4 regions of the Rhizobium centroccidentale genome follow, and region 1 is predicted to be linked to each of the others. Evidence: predicted binding sites of a transcription regulator. Region 1 holds the regulator's gene; each other region holds the start of a gene.
The links. Region 1 encodes PhoB, which activates phosphate uptake and scavenging genes when phosphate is short. Its sites were predicted from a motif close to TGTCATNNANCTGTCAT; they were not measured.
Positions count from the first base shown of each region.

Region 2: a site for PhoB is predicted at 1,698-1,714, ahead of PH562_RS07980 (DUF47 family protein). Genes of this name have one in related genera too.
Region 3: a site for PhoB is predicted at 2,090-2,106, ahead of phnF (phosphonate metabolism transcriptional regulator PhnF). Genes of this name have one in related genera too.
Region 4: a site for PhoB is predicted at 1,785-1,801, ahead of PH562_RS02930 (BtaA family protein). Genes of this name have one in related genera too.

Region 1 is NZ_JAQJCG010000016.1:99,053-102,592, forward strand. Features, by position in the region: gene PH562_RS20620 (aspartate aminotransferase family protein) at 1-274, opposite strand, end outside; gene PH562_RS20625 (GcrA family cell cycle regulator) at 699-1,226, shown strand; gene phoB (phosphate regulon transcriptional regulator PhoB) at 1,419-2,102, opposite strand; gene phoU (phosphate signaling complex protein PhoU) at 2,134-2,847, opposite strand; gene pstB (phosphate ABC transporter ATP-binding protein PstB) at 2,899-3,540, opposite strand, start outside.
Region 2 is NZ_JAQJCG010000004.1:259,651-263,190, forward strand. Features, by position in the region: gene ugpE (sn-glycerol-3-phosphate ABC transporter permease UgpE) at 1-568, shown strand, start outside; gene PH562_RS07975 (sn-glycerol-3-phosphate import ATP-binding protein UgpC) at 568-1,617, shown strand; gene PH562_RS07980 (DUF47 family protein) at 1,758-2,375, shown strand; gene PH562_RS07985 (inorganic phosphate transporter) at 2,375-3,379, shown strand; gene PH562_RS07990 (hypothetical protein) at 3,514-3,540, opposite strand, start outside.
Region 3 is NZ_JAQJCG010000009.1:53,092-56,631, forward strand. Features, by position in the region: gene PH562_RS13945 (carbohydrate ABC transporter permease) at 1-649, opposite strand, end outside; gene PH562_RS13950 (extracellular solute-binding protein) at 660-1,907, opposite strand; gene phnF (phosphonate metabolism transcriptional regulator PhnF) at 2,129-2,887, shown strand; gene PH562_RS13960 (class I SAM-dependent methyltransferase) at 2,989-3,540, shown strand, end outside.
Region 4 is NZ_JAQJCG010000002.1:216,826-220,365, forward strand. Features, by position in the region: gene PH562_RS02925 (class I SAM-dependent methyltransferase) at 1-491, opposite strand, end outside; gene PH562_RS02930 (BtaA family protein) at 488-1,735, opposite strand; gene PH562_RS02935 (serine hydrolase domain-containing protein) at 1,928-3,316, shown strand; gene PH562_RS02940 (lytic transglycosylase domain-containing protein) at 3,346-3,540, opposite strand, start outside.

The sequences.
Region 1 (3,540 bases):
CCTTGTCGGCGAAGGTCACTTCCGTCAGCCGCTTCGACAGCTTCTCCTGACCGGGCACCTCATAGAGGTTGGACAGGTGCCAGACCTTGTCGGCCTGGGCCTTCAATTCGGCAACGAGGTGCGGATGGGCGTGACCGAGCGAGTTGACCGCGACGCCGGCTGCGAAATCGAGGTAGCGTTCGCCATTTTCGGTGACCAGCCAGACGCCCTCGCCTCGCTCGAACCGTAGCGGAGCGCGCATGTAGGTGTCATAAAGCGGCGTGGTCTCGGCCATGGCCATATCTCCTGATCACAACTCTAAGGACCGATCGCTTCCATTTGATGAAACGGGTCCGAAAAAATCAAAAATGCCGCCTTGCGGCGGCCTGGGCACTATTGATGTTTTGCACCGCGATGTCAACAAAACTGGCGTTTTAGCAGGTGCGAGATAACGCTTGCGGGCAAAAGAGATAGGTTCGGCGGCGCCTATTGCAGAAATGCCACGCCTGGGCAGCAAGTTGGGGAAAACCTCGAAATCGATTCCTCAAGATTCTCGCGACTCTTGTCACGGAGTCAGCCTCACACTAGGTTAAAAAGCAATTGCTAGACTGCATGCGGCGGAACTAGTCACCACAATTTTAGAGCGTTTCGCGCCTCGTTCCCATGCGAGGCAATGGTGAGGGATTCTGCCATCGGAAACGCGACAGCGGAGACAGGGCATGAATTGGACAGACGAACGCGTCGAGAAGCTGAAAAAGCTATGGTCCGAAGGGTTGAGCGCCAGCCAGATCGCTGCGCAGCTCGGTGGCGTGAGCCGTAATGCCGTCATCGGCAAGGTGCACCGCCTGAACCTTCCCGGCCGAGCGAAGGCGGGCGGCACGGCAACCGCAGCGCGCACGCCGAAGCGCAGCGCAGCTGCACCCCGCGCCGCGACCTACGGATCGCGCGTTGCTACCCGCACGGTCGTCGCCCGCCAGCAGGGCGCAACCATGCTGAAGGAAGAGATCGAGATCGATTCCGTCAATGAAATCCAGTATCGGCCGGCATCGAACGTCGTCGTTCCGATCTCCCGCCGCCTCGGCCTGACGGAATTGACTGAGCGCACCTGCAAGTGGCCGGTCGGCGACCCGCTGAAGGACGACTTCCACTTCTGCGGCAATGACAGCCCGGATTCCTCGCCCTACTGCACCTATCATCAGCGCATGGCATACCAGCCGGTGCATGACCGCCGTCGTAACAACGGCTGAAAGTCACAGCAAGACAATGAGAAACGGGCCCTCGAGGCCCGTTTTTCTATTTCCGCCGCTATTTAAAGCACGTCACGATCTTTCAGATTCGCTTCCTATGCTTTAGGTTTTCCGTCTGGCGCATGTCGTTCTCGCAAAACCGCTACGCACTTTTGCGCGACATGCTTTAGTGATACCCGAGCGGCAAGCCGCTCAGGCTTCCATGGAATAGCCCGCGCCGCGAACGGTGCGGATGACATCCTGCATATTGGAGAAATTGAGCGCCTTGCGCAGGCGGCCGACATGGACGTCGACCGTGCGTTCGTCGACGTAGATATCGTGACCCCATACACCGTCGAGCAGCTGCGAACGCGAGAAGACGCGGCCCGGCGAGGACATCAGGAACTCCAGTAGGCGGAATTCCGTCGGCCCCAGTCGCACTTCGCGGCTCTTTCGATGGACGCGATGGGTTTCGCGATCCAGCTCGATATCGCCGCAGCGCAGCACCGTGGAGAGAACCTCCGGGCGGGCACGCCGCAGCATCGCCTTGACACGGGCCATCAGCTCCGGCGTCGAGAACGGCTTGACGACATAATCGTCCGCGCCGGTCGAAAGCCCGCGCACGCGCTCGCTTTCCTCGCCGCGGGCCGTCAGCATGATAATGGGCAGGCGCTCCGTCTCCGGCCGCATACGCAGCCGGCGGCAGAGCTCGATGCCCGATACGCCGGGGAGCATCCAGTCGAGGATCAGGAGATCGGGGATGCGCTCCTGGAGACGCAGCTCGGCCTCATCGCCTCTGAGGATCGTATCGACCTCGAAGCCTTCGGCCTCAAGATTGTAGCGCAGCAGAACGCTAAGCGCTTCCTCGTCTTCTACAACAGCAACTCTCGGAACCATGCGCCTATGGTCTCCTTTCTTCTCTTCCAGATTATTCCGTCACTGCGCCGACGGTATTGGCGGTATCATCCTTCGGGCGCTCGCCTTCCGGCTGCGCGCCCGTCGCCATGTAATAGATCGTCTCGGCGATGTTGGTGGCATGGTCGCCGATGCGCTCGATGTTCTTGGCGCAGAAAAGAAGATGCGTGCAGGTGGTGATGTTGCGCGGATCTTCCATCATGTAGGTCAGCATCTCGCGAAAGAGCGAGGTGTACATGGCGTCGATTTCTTCGTCGCGTTCGCGGATCGACACGGCCTTGTCGGGCGAGCGGGTCGCGTAGACATCCAGAACTTCCTTGAGCTGGCTCAGCGCCAGTTCGGAGAGATGCTCGATGCCGCGGGCGAGACGGCGCGGGACACCGGTGCCCTGCACGGCGATGACGCGCTTTGCGGTGTTCTTGCCGAGATCGCCGACGCGCTCCAGATCGGAGGCGATGCGGATCGAGCCCATGATTTCGCGCAGGTCGGCCGCCATCGGCTGACGGCGGGCGATGGTGACGATCGCCTTGTCGCCGACTTCGCGCTCGGCATGGTCAAGAACAACGTCGTCGGAGATGACCTTCTGGGCCAGGGCAGCGTCGCTGTTGACCAGCGCGCGTACGCTGTCGCTAACCATCTGCTCTGCCAGGCCGCCCATTTCAGCAATGCGGCGCGTCAGGAACTTCAGGTCTTCGTCATAGGCAGAGAGAATGTGAGTGGAGACCATTTTTCTATCCTCAAGGTGAACTGTGTGAAATGAGCCGCGCGCCTGACATCATCAACCAAAACGGCCCATGATGTAATCCTGCGTGCGGAAATCGTCGGGATTGGTGAACATCTTATCGGTGTCGTTCTCCTCGACCAGGTGGCCGAGATGGAACATTGCGGTACGCTGCGAGACGCGGGCTGCCTGCTGCATGGAATGCGTCACGATGACGATGGTGAAATTCTCCCGAAGCTCGTGGATGAGATCCTCGACCTTGGCGGTTGCGATCGGATCGAGCGCCGAGCACGGCTCGTCCATCAGGATGACCTCCGGGCTGACCGCGACGGCGCGGGCGATGCACAGACGCTGCTGCTGACCGCCCGACAGGCTCGTGCCGGCGTCATGGAGCCGATCCTTCACCTCACCCCAGAGACCGGCCTTCTGAAGACTGCTCTCGACGATATGCTCGAGATCGGCCTTTGAGCGATGCAGACCGTGGATGCGGGGACCGTAGGCGACGTTCTCATAGATGGACTTCGGAAACGGGTTGGGCTTCTGGAAGACCATGCCGACGCGGGCGCGCAACTCCACCACGTCGATGCTGTCGTCGTAGACATCCTGATCGTCGAGCGTGATCTTGCCGGTGACGCGGCAGGTCTCGATCGTATCGTTCATGCGGTTGAGGCAGCGCAGGAAGGTGGACTTGCCGCAACC
Region 2 (3,540 bases), on a different contig from region 1:
GATCTCCTTTCTCTCGGCCTTCGCCATCGTCTTCTTCCGCTTTCCGCTGCGGATGGTGTTCTTCTGGATGATCTTCGTCACGTTGATGCTGCCGGTGGAGGTACGCATCCTGCCAACCTACAAGGTCATCGTGGATCTTGGCATGATCGACACCTATGCAGGTCTGACTTTACCGCTGATGGCATCGGCAACAGCGACGTTCCTGTTCCGGCAGTTCTTCCTGACGGTGCCGGGTGAACTGCTGGAAGCCGCCCGTATCGACAATGCCGGCCCATTCCGCTTCATGCGCGATATCCTGTTGCCGCTGTCGAAGACCAATATCGCAGCCCTTTTCGTGATCCTCTTCATCTATGGCTGGACGCAATATTTGTGGCCGCTGCTCGTCACCAACGACGCGAAGATGTCGACGATCATCATCGGGCTCCGGAAGATGGTGGATTTCGCCGATGCGGCGACACCATGGAATTTTGTGATGGTCACGGCGATCCTGGCGATCATTCCGCCCATCCTCGTCGTGGTGCTGATGCAGCGCTGGTTCGTCAAAGGTCTGGTGGAGACGGAGAAATAATGGCCGGAATCATTCTCAAGGATGTCCGTAAGAGCTACGGCGGCATCGACGCAATCAAGGGCGTGTCGCTCGATATCGCCGATGGCGAACTTATCGTCCTGGTCGGACCTTCCGGCTGCGGCAAGTCCACGCTCCTGCGCATGATCGCAGGCCTTGAAGCCATCACGTCAGGCGAAATCAACATAGGCGGCCGTATCGTCAATCGCCTGGAACCCTCGGAGCGCGACATCGCGATGGTCTTTCAGAACTATGCGCTTTATCCGCACATGACGGTACGCCAAAATCTGGCATATGGGCTGAAGAACAGGAAGGTCCCGGCAGCCGAAATAAACCAGCGCATCCAATCAGCGGCACGATCGCTTGAAATCGAACCCTTCCTCGAGCGCAGGCCACGTCAACTCTCCGGTGGTCAGCGGCAACGCGTAGCAATGGGTCGTGCCATCGTGCGCGAGCCGGCAGCGTTCCTGTTCGACGAGCCGCTTTCCAATCTCGATGCCAAGCTGCGGGTGCAGATGCGTGTCGAGATCAGACGGCTGCAACGATCTCTCGCGACCACGAGCGTCTATGTCACCCATGACCAGATGGAGGCCATGACGCTGGCCGATCGCCTGGTCGTCTTGAATGGCGGGCGGATCGAACAGGTCGGCACACCTATCGAACTCTATGAACGACCCGCCACCACCTTCGTTGCGACCTTCATAGGCTCGCCTTCGATGAATCTTCTAAAACCTACCGAAAACGGCACAATTGCGCTTTCGCCTGGCGGCCGCCTTAGCGGCGCTAACACGACGATCGGCGTCCGGCCCGAGGATCTTCACCTGGCCGACGGCGGAAGCGATGCGGCGTTCAGCGCAAAAGTGCGTGTCCAGGCGGTGGAGCTTGTTGGGGCGGAAAGCTATGTCTACGGTGCCCTGGCGGACGGCCAAACCATCGTCTTTCGAGTTTCGGGGCGGTCCCGGATCGCAATGGACACCGAATGCGTGGTTGCCGCTTCTGCCGGGAGCCTGCATTTCTTCGATGGTCACGGGAACCGATTAGACCCCGTATAAGCAGTTCAAATCTTGTGATGCGCTGTCAGAGAGCGTCGTTTTGCGGATGCCTCGGCTTTCCATGTCAGGCTCCGTCATTTATGACGGATTTGTGACAACACCTGTTTGGAGTGCCGAAAGTGAACTGGTTTCGTAGACTGATGCCGAGAGAAGACCGTTTTTTTGATCTTTTCTCTCGACATTCGCGCGCGGTCGTCAGCGCGGCGGAAGCTCTGAACGCTTTGCTGGCCGGCAAAAACACTGAGCAGCACTGCCAGCGTATCATTGAGCTCGAAAACGAGGCCGATGACATCACGCGCGAAGTTCTGCTTGCCACTCGGCGCAGCTTCATCACGCCGTTTGACCGTGGCGACATCAAGGATCTCATCATGTCAATGGACGATGCGATCGACATGATGCACAAGACAGTCAAGACGATCCGGCTATTCGAGCAGGACAGTTTTGATCCCGGTATGCAGGAAATGGGCAAAGTGATCGTCGAGGCTGCAAAATTGGTAGCCGAGGCAATCCCTCTTCTTGATCGCATGAGTGCCAACTCGTCTCGCCTCAGCGCGCTCACCGAAGAGGTCGTAAAAGTCGAGGGGCGCTCCGATGAACTACACGATCAAGGTCTAAAAGATCTTTTTCGCCGGCATGGCGCCACCAACCCAATGGCCTACATCATCGGCAGCGAGATCTTCGGTGAATTGGAGAAGGTCGTCGACCGTTTCGAGGATGTCGCCAATGAAATCAGCGGCATCGTAATCGAGAACGTCTGATGGAGGCCACTCTCGCTTTCCCATTGCTGGTGGGTCTCATCGCGGTGGCATTGTTCTTCGATTTTTTGAATGGGCTGCACGATGCCGCCAATTCAATTGCCACCATCGTCTCGACAAGGGTCCTGCGACCGCAATATGCGGTGTTATGGGCCGCATTCTTCAATTTCATCGCTTTCCTGTTCTTCGGGCTCCACGTCGCCGAAACCCTCGGCACCGGCATTATCGATCCTAACATCGTCACGCCACAGGTCATCTTCGCCGCCCTGATGGGGGCGATCATATGGAATATCGTGACCTGGGTACTCGGCATTCCATCAAGCTCGTCGCATGCTCTGGTCGGCGGCCTCGTCGGTGCCGGTGTGGCGAAGATCGGCGTGGATGCCATTGTTTGGTCCGGCCTGCTGAAGACGGCCGGCGCCATCGTCATGTCGCCACTGCTTGGCTTCGTACTCGCGCTCTTCCTCGTCCTATTCGTGACATGGATATTCGTTCGCCAGACGCCTTTCGCCGTCGACAGCACCTTCCGCGTCCTGCAATTCGCCTCCGCCTCGCTCTATTCCCTTGGCCACGGCGGAAACGACGCCCAGAAGACGATGGGCATCATCGCCGTACTGCTCTACTCCCAAGGCCATACCGGAGCGGAGTTCCATGTGCCCCTGTGGGTCGTGTTATCCTGTCAGTCCGCGATGGCGCTGGGTACGCTGTTTGGCGGCTGGCGGATTGTGCACACGATGGGCTCGAAGATCACCAGGCTCAATCCAATGCAGGGCTTTTGCGCTGAGACCGGTGGCGCCTTGACCTTGTTTGCCGCCACATGGCTTGGCATTCCGGTCTCGACGACGCATACGATCACAGGCGCAATCGTCGGCGTCGGTGCCGCGCGGCGGGTCTCGGCGGTTCGATGGGGATTGGCGAGCAATATCGTCGTCGCATGGATAATCACCCTGCCCGCGGCAGCCGCTATCTCGGCAATAGCCTACTGGATCACGAACTGGATGGGATAAAGCCGCGAGAGCGTTTCTGCTTTTCTCCGAATCGCGAAAACGCTCTATCCTTTTATTCTCTCGCAATTCCGGACGGAAAACCGCGTCGCACTTTTCCTGGAATTGCTCTAAGCCCTATTGCGTGACTGCGAGGTTCAGTCTCCTTCTTCGGCGGCATCGTC
Region 3 (3,540 bases), on a different contig from region 1:
TGAAAAAGGCTGTCGGCGTCATCAGCGGCAAGCTGATATCGAAAAAATGCCGCGTGGAACCCGCACCGTCAAGCTCGGACGCCTCGCGCAATTGATGCGGCAGGTTTGCAAGCGCCGCCAGCCAGAGAAGCATATTGAGGCCGAAGGTCTTCCAGAAGGTGACGAGGCTGACGCAGAGCAGCGCAAGGTTGGGATCCGTGTGCCAGCGCGACGGCGGAAAGCCGAAATGGCCGAGCACCTCGTTGAAGAGGCCGTTGACCGGATTGAAAAGCCAGGACCAGGCAACGCCTGCAACCGAATAGGCGACGATCGTCGGGAGGAACAGGCTGCCGCGATAAAGCCCCTGCAGCGGATTCTTGCTTATCGCGTGCAGCATCACCGCGAAGATCAGAGGGATGACGATCTCGGCAGGGATGAGGACAACGCAGTAAAGCAGCGTGTTCCATGCCGCCATGCGGAAATCGGGATTGTCGAAGATGGACGCGTAGTTATCGACGCCGACAAAACGGATGTCGGCCGACAGCAGATTCCAGTCGACCACCGATAGCAACATCGACGCTATCAGCGGGCCGTAAAGGAATATCGCGACGGAAAGAACGGCTGGCCCCACGAACAAATAGGGAGCCAGCGATCGAAGACGAAATGGCATGATGCGCAGCCTATGCCGAAATCAGCCCGGCAAGCTCATCGTGAGCGCCCTTGATGCCATCGGTAACAGTCGTTTCCTTGAGCAGCATGCGCGAGACCCACTTACGCCACACGGCCTGACCTTCGAGGCCGCGCTTGCCGGGCCAGATCGTCTCTGCGGTCAGGCCATCGGAAAGCTGTGCCGCCGCTGGCTTCATGAACTCGTTGATCAGCGGAATATCGTGCTTGGAGGTGTTGAGGTAGCCGGTCTCGGACCAGAGCGCCTGGCCCTCCTTCGAGGCGCAGAATTCAAGGAAGGCAAGAGAGGCTTCCGCCTGTTCCTTGTTGTGGGTGTAGATGGCGAGGAAATTGCCGCCGCTGTTCATCTTGCGCTGATGTCCTGGGAGCCCGGGGAATTTGGTCGTGACAGCCTTTGCTGCGCCGAACGGAAAGGTGACGGCGGCGGTCGAGCTGGTCGTGCAGATTGCAAGCGCGCCGGACTGGAAGGCGGCGGTCTGCTCCTTGTCGCTGACGGGCAGCCAAAGACCTTCATGGGCCGGAGCGCAATATTCGCTCATGCCGGCGATGGCTTCCGGACTATTGAGGGCCAGCTTGCCATCGGGATCGATGATGAAGCCGCCGGCGTTCTGGATGAAGGACTGGCTCGTCCATTCGTTGTTGGAGAGCGAGATCGGCGAGCGATAGGTTGGGTGCTTGCCTTTCAGGGCCGCATCGAGCTTGCGGGCGCTCTCATAGAGCCACGTCGTATCCGGCGTTTCCGGCAGATTGGGATCGAGGCCGGCAGCCTTCCACATGTCGCTGTTGATATAGGTGATCGGCGTCGACATCGCCCAGGGAAGGCCGATGACTGCGCCGTCGATGGTGACCAGCGGCAGGACCGACGGGCGGAAATTGGCAAGGATTGCTTCTGCCTTTGCGGAATTGATCTCGCGAAGGTCGCGGGCGCCGAGGGTGCGTCTGGCGAAATAGCCGAACTTCCAGCCGGTGATCATCATGGCTGGCGGGCGGCCGGCGGCGACGCTTGCGACCGCTTTGGCGGTCACCGCCTCATAGTCGCCGTCGAAACGGTTGGTGACGGTTATGCCGAGCTGCTTGGCGTTGAAAGCGTCGACAACCTTCTGGAACGGCTTGTCAGGTCCCCAGGTGCTCGAAATCTCGATAGCGGCATCGGCGGACCGGGCCTTGCCCGTCATGGCAATTGATGTGCCGATAACCGCGGTCGCACCTGCGATAAATTGACGACGATTAAGTCCTACCATCTTATCCTCAATATCCGAATGATTAATAAAACATTCGGATATTTACTAACGATGGCGAGTGACACCTATATGAAGGAAAATATGGCTAAGCGCTAAAGTCCGATGGCGAAATTGACTTTGGCCGCCGTTTGTTGGATTTCCGATATCAGGCACAGATTGAAAATTGATGCTGTAGCCGATATATGACATTCGAATGACATGGTTGAAATCGGAAGGCAGGCATGGAGAAGAAATTGCTGCACGGGCAATGGCAACAGGTCGAAAGCGATATTGCGGAGGATATCCTGACCGGTCGCCTGTCACCGAAGGCGCAGCTTCCGACGGAATCCGACCTGATGGAACGTTTCGGCGTCGGACGACACACCATACGGCGCGCCATTTCCCGTCTTGAAAGCCGGGGGCTCGTGCTGGTCGAGCAGGGGCGCGGAACCTTTGTCAGGGATAGCCGCCTTGATTACCGCCTGTCCGAACGTACGCGCTTCTCCCAGAACCTGCTCGATCAGGGCAGGGAGCCGCTCGGCCAGGCCATCCATGAAGAAGTTGTTCCGGCCTCAGAACTGATCGCCGAAGCCTTGCGGCTTCCCCTTGGCGAGCCGGTCTACCATATCGTGAGGCGAGGCTTCGCTGACGAGGAGCCGATCAACTATTCGCATGCCTATTATCCCGTGCGCCGCTTTCCGGGTTTCGATGAGGCGCGGCGCAGTGGGCGCAGCGTCACCGTTATTCTGGCTGAGTACGGCATCCCGGACTATATCCGCCTGCGCACGGATATTGTCGTTCGTCTCCCGACAAGCGAGGAGGCGAAGCAGCTCTGCCAGTCCATGTCTCAGCCGGTGGCTGTGTCGAGAAAGGTGGACGTCGATCTCAAAGGCACGCCGATTTCCTATTCGGAATCGGTCTGGCCGGGTGAGCGCGTGCAGTTCTCTATCGACAACACTAGCCAGCTTCTGGACGTGCTTGCCCGCGGTGACACGGGCTGAACGGACTGGTTCCGCGCGATTAGGTCTCATCAGAGCCTGAATGACGCGTCTGCCGCGATATGCTAATATTGGGCCTTATCAGGCGCGCAGCGGGTGATGCGATGTTGGAGGCAGACAAGGTATTCGCTGGCTCGATTCCGGAAAACTACGACCGCCATATGGTGCCGTTGATTTTCGAGCCTTACGCGGCAGATATTGCCCAACGAGCAGCGTCATTGCGGCCTGGCACAGTGTTGGAAATCGCTGCAGGCACCGGCGTTGTCACCCGCGCATTGACGCCGAAACTATCCTCCGGCGCAAGCTATGTCGTCACCGACCTCAACCAGCCGATGCTCGATTACGCCGCTTCGCGGCAGTCTCCCGACCACCGCATCACATGGCGGCAGGCGGATGCCCAGTCGTTGCCCTTTGAAAATGCGTCCTTCGATCTCGTCTTTTGCCAGTTCGGCGCCATGTTTTTTCCGGACCGCATCGCAGCCTATCGCGAGGCAAAGCGCGTTCTGAAGCCCGGTGGATATTTCCTGTTCAACGTCTGGGATCGCATCGAAGAGAACATATTCGCGGATGACGTCACGAACGCGCTTGCCCGGATTTTTCCGGAGGATCCGCCGCGCTTTCTGGCGCGCACTCCGCATGGCTATTACGATGTGGAT
Region 4 (3,540 bases), on a different contig from region 1:
TCCTGCTGGCCGAAATCGACGATGTGAAGCTCACCGCCCGGTGCGACAGCATCGAGCGACGCGTCGATAGCGCTTGTCCAGTCGGGGATCATCGAGAGCGCGTAGGAGATCATCACACGGTCGAAGCCGTCGACGCTAAAATCGGCCGGCGAAAAGACTGTAGCGTCGGCGACGCGAAAATCCGGCATCTGTTTCAGGCCGCGGAAATTATTGCGGGCGGAAATCAGCATTTCCTGCGAGATATCGAGGCCATAAAGGCGGGCAGAAGGGAAGCGCCGATAGGCGAGCAGCATATTGCGGCCCGTGCCGCAGCCCACTTCCAGAAGCGAGCCCCCGACGGGCACATTCAGCTGTTCGATCGTTCGATCGCGGCCGAACAGGTAATATTTGCGGGTCAGGTCATAGATATGACGCTGATAACGGTACATGCCGTCCATCAGCTTGGCGTGGTTGTTCGCGCCGCTTTCTATGCTTGTATCCGCCTGGCTCACGCTTTTTTCCCGTAGATGTGGAAGCCGCCATAGATGGCCGAGCGATCACGAACATTGAGCTCCTGCGAACGCTCTTCGAAATAGACCCACTGGTCGCGGATCGCTGGAGAGAGGCGGCCTTCGATGATGCTCTTTTCCGCGGCGGTGCGGAAGATGACGCGGGCGCCTTCGCGCGCCGTGCGGGTGATCTCGGCCCAGAGGCCATTGAGCTGCTCGTCGGTCATCCAGTCCTGCGCATCGAGCAAAATATAACGATCGCGCGAGGCCGCCGGCTTCGAGGCGAGAAGCTCGGTGAAATTGGCGTGATGGACGCTCACACGATCGGCATTGGCGCGGATCGCTGCGTAGTGCTCCGGCTTGAGGTAGGTGGGCAGGGGGCCTTGGTGCTGGGCAGCGTAGCGGCGCGAGAATGCCTGCCAGGCAAAGTAATTGTCGCGCATGGGGAAATGACAGGCGAGCTTTTCCAAGCGGTGTTTCAGCACGGCGGAAATGGATTCGTCACCGGCCAGGCTTGCAAGCTCGTCATATTGCTGCGGCGGGATGCCGAGACCGAAAAGCGAGCTCTTGCGGCCGAGCAGCCAGCGGACGGCCGGCTTGTCGAAGATCGGAGCGATCTCCTCCTCGAAGAACTGACGCTGCTCGCGCATGGTACGGGCTTCAGTCATCTTTTGGAGGCGAACGCCGTGCAGGCGTGCCAATATATGGGCGGCCCCGATAAAGCGGCCGAGAAGGCCGGTCTTGTAGATATTGCGGTCGAAGACCGTGATGCGGCGGCGGCCATAGAGATCGCGACCGTCCCAATAATCTGCAGTTGCCGCGTCGAGGCGCGGTGCGATGAACTGGTCGTAGGCCTGGCTATTGGCCGCAATGTCGGGCGTTCCGAAGAAGCGCACCAGGTCCGCATGACCGGGAAGCAGGCGAAAGGCTGCAAGCTTCAGCTTGTTCAGGGCGATATGGTGGCGATTGAGATCGACGACATCGATGGATGCCGGATTTTGCGAGAGGTAGGCGAGCATGTTGCAGCCGCCCGAACCGATGGTGACAATGCGATGATGCGCCTGCAGCTCCATCGCCTCCATATCGATATCCGGATCTTCCCAGATCTGCGGATAGACAAGGCCGGAAAACAGCATGCCGAACAAGCGCTCGGAAAGGCCTGCCTTAGACAGTGCCTTGTGCTGCAGCAGTGCGTCCTTGAGTTTCCGGTTCTTTTGGAGACCGGCATCCGGGGCGAATTCCGTCATCTGAGTCTTGTCACCGATTTGTGAAGTTCAGGGCGTGTAACCCGGCAATGCTACAGTCTGATGACGCGGGCTGTTGGCAGATCCGACGGAGAGGCATCCTTGCACATATTTAAGGAGCCCTAATCATCATAGGTCTTTCATCTTGCTGCATTTCCTGATTGTCTCCGCCTACCTTTCTGGAGAATATGTGACATGCGTTTGATATCGAGAGTGATCGGGGCTCTTATTGTTCTGCTGCTGATCATTGTCGCCGGCGGGGCCGTCTGGCTCTCTCTTTATCCGCCGGAATTGCTGAAGGTCGGCGATGGCTACGCGGCAAAGATCGTCTGCTCCAATACGTTCGTGGCCAAGCGGGACCCGGACAAGGTGATGGAGGAGGATGTACAGGCTCCAGGCAATCCGGCATTGAAGCTCATTCGCGTCTATGTTGACCGGGATGAGGGCGTGGTCACGGCCCGGTTCTTGGGATTGTTCGCGCCGAACCGTGCGCTCTATCGCGGCGCGCTCGGTTGTGCGCTGGTGCCGGATGGCGATCTGCAAACGGCCCGTAGTGCCGTCTTCCTTAACAAGGTGAAGGCGCCGAAGAACGATGCGGTGTGGCCGGATGGGGATATGGTAAACCTCGGTCAGGGCGATGTCGGTGCGAAGCTTGCCGATATCGTATCGAATTCGGATCTCGCCGGGCCCGCCATGCGCGCGATCGTTGTCGTCAAAGACGGGCGCATTGTCGCCGAAACCTATGGCGATGGCTTCAGTAAGGCAACGCCGCTGATCGGCTGGTCGATGACCAAGACGGTCAACGCCGCAATCATCGGCCGACTCATGCTGGCCGGGCGCATGTCCTTCGACGATCAAAATCTTCTGCCGCAATGGAGCGCTGACTCGCGCAAGGACATCAAGCTCAGCGATCTTCTTGCCATGGAAAGCGGGCTTGCGTTCAACGAATCCTATGGCACCGTATCGGATGTAACGCGCATGCTCTATCTCGACGCGGACGTGACCAGCATAGCAGCCAACGCGCATCAGTTGGCAGCACCGGGTGAGCGTTTCAGTTATTCCAGCGGTACAGCAGCGCTGCTTTCGCGCCTTTGGATGAACCGGCTGCCCAATCTGAGCGCTGCCATTTCCTATCCGCGCGAGGCACTTTTCGGACCGCTCGGCATGTACAGTGCCGTTTTCGAGGCCGATGAGCGCGGCACCTTTGTCGGCAGCTCCTATCTCTATGCCAACGCCCGCGACTGGGCGCGCTTTGGTCTCTTTTTGCTGCAGGACGGCGTCTGGAATGGGCACCGCCTGCTGCCGGAAGGTTTTGTCGGCGCTATGCGCACGCCCACGAACGCCTCCGAGGGTGTCTACTCGCAGGTTCAGACCTGGCTTGCGGGTCCTGGCGGCTCGAATGCCCAATTCGGTTTGCCCGCGGATACTTTTTGGATGACTGGTCACGACGGCCAAACGGTTGCGATCGTCCCGTCCGCCAATCTCATCGTCGTGCGGATGGGGCTGACGCCAACCTGGGCGGATTATCGGCCGCAAATCCTGCTGAAGCGGATCATGGATGTGATAAAGCCGGCCACGAACTAGGCCGGCTTTTCAGAACGATCACGATAAAATCAGTAATTGCCGTTGGCGACGTCCGTCAGGCCCTTGCGTTTGGCGTCGTAGTAGTAGCCACGGGCATAAAGCTGGACGGCATTGGCTTCCTTGTTTTGAGCCTTGCTGTCCGCCGTCATCCAGGCGCCGCGCAGATATTTGGCGGCATATTTGATGTTGGTTTCGGCATCAAGAAGGCCGGACGCCGGGCCTTC